DNA from 2 places in the Streptomyces sp. MS06 genome. Region 2 is predicted to be linked to the other one. Evidence: riboswitches for the same ligand, from Rfam matches in the RefSeq annotation. Region 2 holds a riboswitch; the other holds the start of a gene.

Region 1 (3,719 bases), on a different contig from region 2:
GCTTGCCGAGCAGCACCACCTGGCTGCTCTGCTCGCCGCCCGGCTTGAGCAGCACCGGGTTCATCAGCGCGCTGGGTTCGAGCCGGCACGCCTGCGCCTGCATGGCCTGCGCCCGCCCGATCTCCGCGCCCTCGCGCGTCACGAACGAGTTCAGTGACATGTTCTGCGCCTTGAACGGCGCCACCTTGACGCCCTGGCGCACCAGCCACCGGCAGATGCCCGCGGTGACGACGCTCTTCCCGGCGTCGGAGGTGGTTCCGGCGACCAGCAGACCGCCACCGCTCATCGCGTACGCTCCTTCGCCAGCGGTCGCGCCGTCCGCGCCGTCCGCACCACCCCTGCCACCCGCGCCACTCGTGTCCCCGCCGGCGACGGCGCGGCCGACCGCGCGGCCAGCAACCGCGCGCCGGCGCACACGCCGAGCGCGAGGAATCCGACCCGCCGGGACAGCCGTACCGCCCGCTCGATGTCGCCGACCCGGACCGGGCGGCCCCCGCGGTGCAGCACCGGGCGGTGCTCCACCCGGCCGCCGTAGGACAGCGTCCCGCCCAGGCGCACCCCGAGTGCGCCGGCGAAGGAGGCCTCGACCGGCCCCGCGTTGGGGCTCGGGTGCTGCGCGGCGTCGGCCCGCCAGGCCCGCACCGCGGTACGCGGATCGGCTCCGGCCAGCGCCGCGAGGAGTGCCGTCAGCCGGGCTCCGGGCCACCCCGCGAGGTCGTCGAGGCGGGCGGACGCCCAGCCGTAGCGGAGGTGGCGCGGGGACCGGTGACCGACCATCGCGTCCAGGGTGTTGACGGCCCGGAAGCCGAGCAGGCCCGGCACTCCGGCGGCGGCACCCCACACCAGTGCGCCGACGACCGCGTCGGAGGTGTTCTCGGCGACGGACTCGACCACGGCGCGGGCGATGCCGTCGGCGTCCAGGGCCTGCGGGTCCCGGCCGCACAGGTGGGGCAGCCGGGCCCGGGCCGCTTCGACGTCCCCGGCGCCCAGCGCCCGGCCCACCGCCCTGGCCTCCCGGGCGAGGGTGGTGCCGCCGACCACCGACCAGGTGGCGGCGGCGGTCAGGGCCAGGGAGGCGGCGGGGGAGCGGCGCACGGCGCGCGCCGCGCAGGCGCCCAGGGCGGCGGCGCCGCCCGCGCAGACGGCGGTGTGCAGGGCGCCCCGGGCGCGGTCGTCGCGCCACAGGGCGCGTTCCACGGCGGCCGCGGCCCGCCCGAACACGGCGACCGGGTGCCCGCGGCGCGGATCGCCGAGGAGCAGGTCGCCGAGGAGGCCGGCGGTGGCGCCGTACGCGAAGACGCGTTCGGCACGCATCGGGTCAGCCGGCCAGAGAGCCGGGGAGAGCTTCGCAGGTGGGACTGATCCTCGATCGGCAGCCGCGCATGGCGATATACGTCCTCACTCAGGGTGTCCGCGCCCTGGCTCGACTCGACCGGCGGGGAGAGTTCCTGGCTCCCGGGGTCTGTCACCCCGGTCACAGTGGCGGGACCGCGCCGGATTCGCACCGGCTTCCTCTCATGCCGCCGTACTTGGCGTGTACTTGGCTCCCGAAGTCCACCACGCGCCTTCCACGGCCGTCAACTTGCTCTTGACCTGGGATGGAGGACTGTGCGAAGGCCCACACACCGGGGCGGGTGCGCGGGCGCGCGAAGGGGGCGGTACGCGAGGTGCGTACCGCCCCCTTGGCGGAGTCGGACGGCGCGTCAGGCGCCGGCGATCAGGTAGATGCCGTAGGCCACCGCCGCCGCGCAGGCGGCGAAGCAGAGGTAGGCGCCGGCGGCGGGCAGGACGCCCGAACCGCCCTGGGCGGCGGCGGACTCGCGCTTGGCGAGGCCGGCGATGCCGAGGGTGAACAGGGCGACGAGGCCCACGGTGAGCGCGAGGCTGGCGCCGAAGACGGAGCCGAGTGCTGCCCAGTCGATGCTCATGGTGACGTTTCCTTCGGGGGGACCTGGATGCTCTGGCTCAGAACGCGGCCGACGGCTTCGGGGCCGCCTCGGCCGTGACCGCCTCTGCGGTGGCGGTAGCGGCGGCACCGGTGGGCGGCGGCGTGACGGCGGTGATGGCGGTGGTCACCACGCCGGCCGGCTCGTCGACGTCGTTGACGTTGTCGGCGTTGACGACCTGGCGGCGGGAGACCAGCCAGATGGCGGTGCTCGCGGCGACCAGCAGGACGGCGATGGCCGCGGTGCCCGCGTCGCCGATCTCGGTCACCTTCTCGGCGCCGGCGCCGACGAGCGCGGCGGCCGGCAGGGTGAGCACCCAGGCGACGAGCATCCGGGTGGCGGTGGACCAGCGGACCACACCGCCCTTGCGGCCCAGGCCGGCGCCCATCACGGAGCCGGTGACGGCGTGCGTGGTGGAGAGCGAGAAGCCGAGGTGCGAGGAGGCCAGCAGCACGGTGGCGGCGCTGGTCTGGGCGACGAAGCCCTGCTGGGGCTGGAGTTCGGTGAGCCCCTTGCCCATGGTGCGGATGATGCGCCAGCCGCCGATGTAGGTGCCCAGTGCCATGGCCAGGCCCGCGGAGAGGATGACCCAGGTGGGCGGGTTGGAGCCGGGGGCCAGGACGCCGCCGGTGACGAGGGCGAGGGTGACGATGCCCATCGTCTTCTGGGCGTCGCCGGTGCCGTGGGCGAGCGAGACCAGGCCGGCGGAGGCGATCTGGCCGGTCCGGTAGCCCTTCCGGGCGGCCCGGGTGTCGGCGCCGGAGCGTCCGGCCACGTAGGTGAACCGGGCGGCGATCAGTGCGGCGACCCCCGCGACGAGGGGGGCGGCGACCGCCGGGATGACCACCTTGGTGACCAGGACACCGGTGTGGACGGCGCCGGTGCCCGCGGTGGCGATCGTGGCGCCGATCAGACCGCCCATCAGGGCGTGCGAGGAACTGGAGGGCAGGCCGACGAGCCAGGTGAGCAGGTTCCAGAGGATCGCGCCGACCAGGGCGGCGAAGATGACCTCGGGACGGATGCCGCTTTCGTCGACAAGACCCTTGGAGATCGTGTTGGCGACCTCCACGGACAGGAAGGCGCCCACCAGGTTGAGCGTGGCGGACATGGCCACCGCGACCTTGGGCCTCATGGCGCCCGTGGAAATGGTCGTGGCCATCGCGTTCGCGGTGTCGTGGAAACCGTTCGTGAAATCGAACGCGAGAGCGGTTACCACCACTACCGCGAGGATCAGCGAGAAGCTTTCCATTTACCCAGGCATTCGTTCGAGGTCATTGGCTGGTTGACCGTAGGCAACCTGGGTGAACGGAAGGTGAACTGGGATGGGATGGGGGGTGTCGCAGAAAGGGTTCGCCGCCCCGTTCCGGCGGGACGGCCCGGACGCCGCAAGGCCTGTGCCCCCGCACGGCCCGCACGTCCGGCCCGCAGGGGCCGAAGGGGAGATCCTCGTCACTCCCCGGAGCCCGGTCGCCCGCACCGTCCCGCCGCCCCGCCGGCGGCCCCCGCCGACCGGCTCTTCGACGCGCCGCGGGGCACCGCGACGCACCGCGCCGCGCCGCGACGCGCCGCGCCGCGCCGCGACGCACCGCGCCGCGCCGCGCCGCGCCGCGACGCGCCGCGGGGCACCGGCGCCGGGCGGGATTCGGGGCCCGCGCCGGGGCCGGTCGCGGCGGGGACGCCGGGGCAGGGGGACTGCCTGCCAGGATGGGCGGCATGACCGAACAGCGGGACGAGCAGGACCCCCAGGACGCCCGGGACGCCCGGACCCCCCGG
Region 2 (3,719 bases):
TGTTCGCGGGGTTCTCCCCCGGGCTCATGGCGCAAGCGTACGCCTCGCGGGTCGGCCCGGCGGGGCTGTCGCCCCGTCCGCCGCCAACGGTACGAGCCCGCCGCGGCGCCCGCGGAACGGAACGCAGGTGACGCATGTGGCAGCCGATGCACCGCTCTGCGGCACCCGTGCCGTCACCCGACGAGCCGACCGGACGGACCGACCGGGCGGGCGGGCGAACCGGGCGGGCGGGCGAACCGGGAGGACGGACCGACCGGGACCGGGCGGACGGACCGGGCGGACGGACCGACCGGGACCGGGCGGACGGACCGGGCGGACGGACCGACCGGGACCGGGCGGACGGACCGGGCGGGCGGACCGGGCGGACCGGGCGGACCGGGCGGACCGGGCGGACCGGGCGGACCGGGCGGGAGTGTGCCGCCCGGGCCGCGTCCCGCGGTCACGCCATCCAGAAGAACACCGCCGTCATGCGCTTGTCCGCCAGCGTCGTGCCGTGGTAACCGGTCGCGCTGTGCACGAGGTTGGCGTGGTAGAGGAGCAGCCTGTTGTGCGCGTGGGGGACGCGTACGTCCTCCTCGAAGGCGTCGGGTGCCACGAAGCGGGTGCCGAGGGCCTCGACGAGGTTGGTGTGCGGGGCCCGGACGACGTTGCCGCCGAGGCGGCCGCCCGGGAGGGACTGGCGGTAGAAGCTCGTGCCGCAGTCCCGGGGCACGTCCGGGTTGAGGTAGAGGACGGCCGCGTAGCGGCACAGTGCCCGCGAGTCGGTGTGCGGGCGCGGCTCGCTCTCGCCCGCGCCGACGACCTGGACGCAGTTGTGGTTGAGCGTGCCGCCGCCGGGCGCCTGCTGCACCCAGAGGCGCTCGGCGCCGGTCGCCCGGCGCACCAGCCTTTCCACCCGGCCGAGTTCGCCGGGTTCCAGTCCGGGCATGGTCCGCAGCCCCGGCCAGGTCTCGGAGGTGTACGGGTAGCCCTGCGCCCAGTCGTCCCTGGCCAGGCAGCGCTCGCGGACGGCGTCCGCATCGGGCAGGACGTCGTCCAGCACCCAGTAGTCGCGGCCGGGGGTCGGCTTGCGGTACGGAAGGACGGGGAGGGCGGCGGGCACCCGCGGGGGGTGGGGGGGACGTGGGGACATGCGGCCGAATCTAGGGCGGCGGGATGTATCGACTCGCCCAGCGATCCGTTCGGAATCAGTCGTGAAACGGTCAACTGTTCGCCAAGGGCGTTCGGGGGGAGCGGTGTTGGGCCTCGGCGTCCCGGAGGCGTCCACTCCCCGCAGCGCACGGGCGTGCGCACGGACCGGTGCCCCGGCCGCCACCGCTGCCGTGCGCGGCGGGAGAGCGGGCGCCCTCCGGGGAAAACCCCTGCCGGACCGATGTGATCTTCCCGACCCCCGGCCCGGGCGGCTGGGCAGCCGGCGCCGCGGACGCCTACCGTGAGCAGGCCGTGGTGTTCGGGAAGCCGGTGTCAGTCCGGCGCGGCCCTCGCCACTGTGATCGGGGAGTACACGCTCCACGTCCCGCGCGCACGCGGGCGGGACGGCCACTGGCTGCCGGAAGGCGGCCGGGAAGGCGGGGCGCGAACGTTCGACCCGTCAGCCAGGAGACCGGCCGCGGCATCTCACGAACTGATCCACGAGGTGCTGGAGCGTGACCGGATGACCCTGCCCGACCCCTGCCTGCCCGCCTTCCGCCGACGGCGCGAGGACGTCCTCAGAACGGCGGGGCTGATGGCCGTGATCGCCGCCCTGCACGTCGTCGCCTTCGGGGTGCTGCTCCTCCTCGTCGTCCCCCGGCACTACGAGGTCGGCTCCCGGGCCTTCGGAGTCGGCCTCGGCGTCACCGCCTACACCCTCGGCATGCGGCACGCCTTCGACGCCGACCACATCGCCGCCATCGACAACACCACCCGCAAGCTGATGGCCGACGGCAGACGGCCGGTGTCGGTGGGCTTCTGGTTCGCCCTGGGCCACTCGGGCGTGGTCGTGGTCCTCGCCCTGCTGATCGCCGGAGGCACCCGGCTCGCCGGCCGCGTCACCAGTGAGGGCTCCCGCACCCACCAGGTGCTCGGCTTCCTGGGCACGACGGTCTCCGGGCTGTTCCTCTACCTCATCGCCGCCCTGAACCTCGTCGCACTGGCCGGGATCCTGCGCGTGTTCCGGGCCATGCGGAGGGGCACCTACGACGAAGCGGAACTGGAACGGCACCTGCAGTCACGCGGTTTCATGAACCGGATCCTCGGCGGGCTCACCCGCTCGATCTCCCGGCCCGGACAGATGTTCCCGCTCGGCTTCCTCTTCGGCCTGGGCTTCGACACCGCCACCGAGGTGACGCTGATGGTGATGGCCGGCTCCGGCGCGGCCGCCGGACTGCCCTGGTACGCCGTGCTGTGCCTGCCGCTGCTGTTCGCCGCCGGGATGAGCCTGTTCGACACCCTGGACGGCACGTTCATGAACGTCGCCTACCACTGGGCGTTCTCCCACCCGGTCCGCAAGGTGTTCTACAACCTCACCATCACCGGTCTGTCCATCGCGGTCGCCCTCCTCATCGGCAGCATCGAACTCGTCGGCGTCCTGCACGACCGGTTCCACCTGAGCGACGGGGTCACCGGCTGGATAGCCGGGGTGGACCTGGACCGCGTCGGCTACCTCGTCGTCGGCCTGTTCGTCACCGTGTGGGCCGTCGCTCTCGGGTACTGGCGGCTGGCGCGGGTGGAGCAGCGGTGGGCGGTACGCACCGCGGACCCCGACTGACGGCCGCCGCCCCGGCGGGGCCTCAGCCGCCGACCGCGGCGAGGTACAGCGCGACGTAGCGCTCCACGTCCACGTCCAGGGCGACGTCCACCGGCCGCGGTGCGGCGTCGCCCGCCCCGTGGACCTCCGACTCCCCCGGGCGTGCGCGCAGGTCGACGACCGTCTGCCCGCGGGCCGGGCCGGGGGCCAGGCAGACCTCCACCGGAAGCGGGCGGGTGGTCAGCCCGGCGGGGTCGGCGACGGCGCAGACCGCACCCGCGTCGCCGAGCCCGCCGGCCTCCGGGTCCCGGTGGCCCTCGGGTGCGGCCGGCCGGTGCGCGAGGAGCCGACCGGCCAGGCGGGCGGCGGGGTCCGCGGCGGACCGCAGACGCCGCACCTGCGCGCCGGGGACGACGACGCGCTGGAACACGTCCAGTCCGTACATCGTGATCGGCACCCCGGCGGTGAGCAGGATCGCCGCCGCCTCCGGGTCGTGCCAGACGTTGAACTCGGCGACCGGGGTGGCGTTCCCGGCGGCCACCGCGCCGCCCATGAACACGATCCGGCCGATGTTGCCGACCACTTCCGGATGGGTGCGCAGCAGCAGGGCGATGTTGGTGAGCGGAGCCGTCGGGACCAGCGTCACCGGTCGGGGCGAGGCGAGGATCTCGCGGCGCAGCAGGGCCACCGCGGGCACGTCGCAGGGCGCCCGGGTGGGGTCGGGCAGTTCCAGGTCGCCCATGCCGTCGTGGCCGTGCACGTGCCGTGCGGAGCGGGCCGGTTCGATCAGCGGCCGCTCGGCTCCCCGGGCGACCGGGATGTCGGGCGCGCCGGCCTGCTCCAGCACCGTCAGCGTGTTGCGGACGACGCCGTCCACGTCGGTGTTGCCGGCCACGCAGGTCACCGCGCGCAGGTCGACACCCGGGTGCCGCAGCGCGAACAGCAGGGCGAGCGCGTCATCGACGCCGGTGTCGCAGTCCAGGATCACGGG

What was found. A riboswitch is a leader RNA that binds a small molecule or an ion and turns the genes downstream of it on or off. The one in region 2 is predicted to bind cobalamin.
Region 1: it holds a riboswitch for cobalamin, as region 2 does, so the genes downstream of both, ACL02U_RS03760 (cobalamin biosynthesis protein) here and ACL02U_RS19945 (HoxN/HupN/NixA family nickel/cobalt transporter) in region 2, are expected to answer to the same signal.

What each region holds. Positions count from the first base shown of each region.
Region 1 is NZ_JBJZOJ010000004.1:160,062-163,780, reverse strand. Features, by position in the region: gene ACL02U_RS03765 (cobyric acid synthase) at 1-286, opposite strand, end outside; gene ACL02U_RS03760 (cobalamin biosynthesis protein) at 283-1,314, opposite strand; cobalamin riboswitch at 1,422-1,566, opposite strand; gene ACL02U_RS03755 (hypothetical protein) at 1,704-1,928, opposite strand; gene ACL02U_RS03750 (inorganic phosphate transporter) at 1,966-3,195, opposite strand; gene ACL02U_RS03745 (class II aldolase/adducin family protein) at 3,660-3,719, shown strand, end outside.
Region 2 is NZ_JBJZOJ010000035.1:57,141-60,859, reverse strand. Features, by position in the region: gene ACL02U_RS19955 (GAF domain-containing protein) at 1-28, opposite strand, end outside; gene ACL02U_RS19950 (DUF6445 family protein) at 440-1,132, opposite strand; cobalamin riboswitch at 1,428-1,627, shown strand; gene ACL02U_RS19945 (HoxN/HupN/NixA family nickel/cobalt transporter) at 1,655-2,749, shown strand; gene ACL02U_RS19940 (nucleoside hydrolase) at 2,772-3,719, opposite strand, start outside.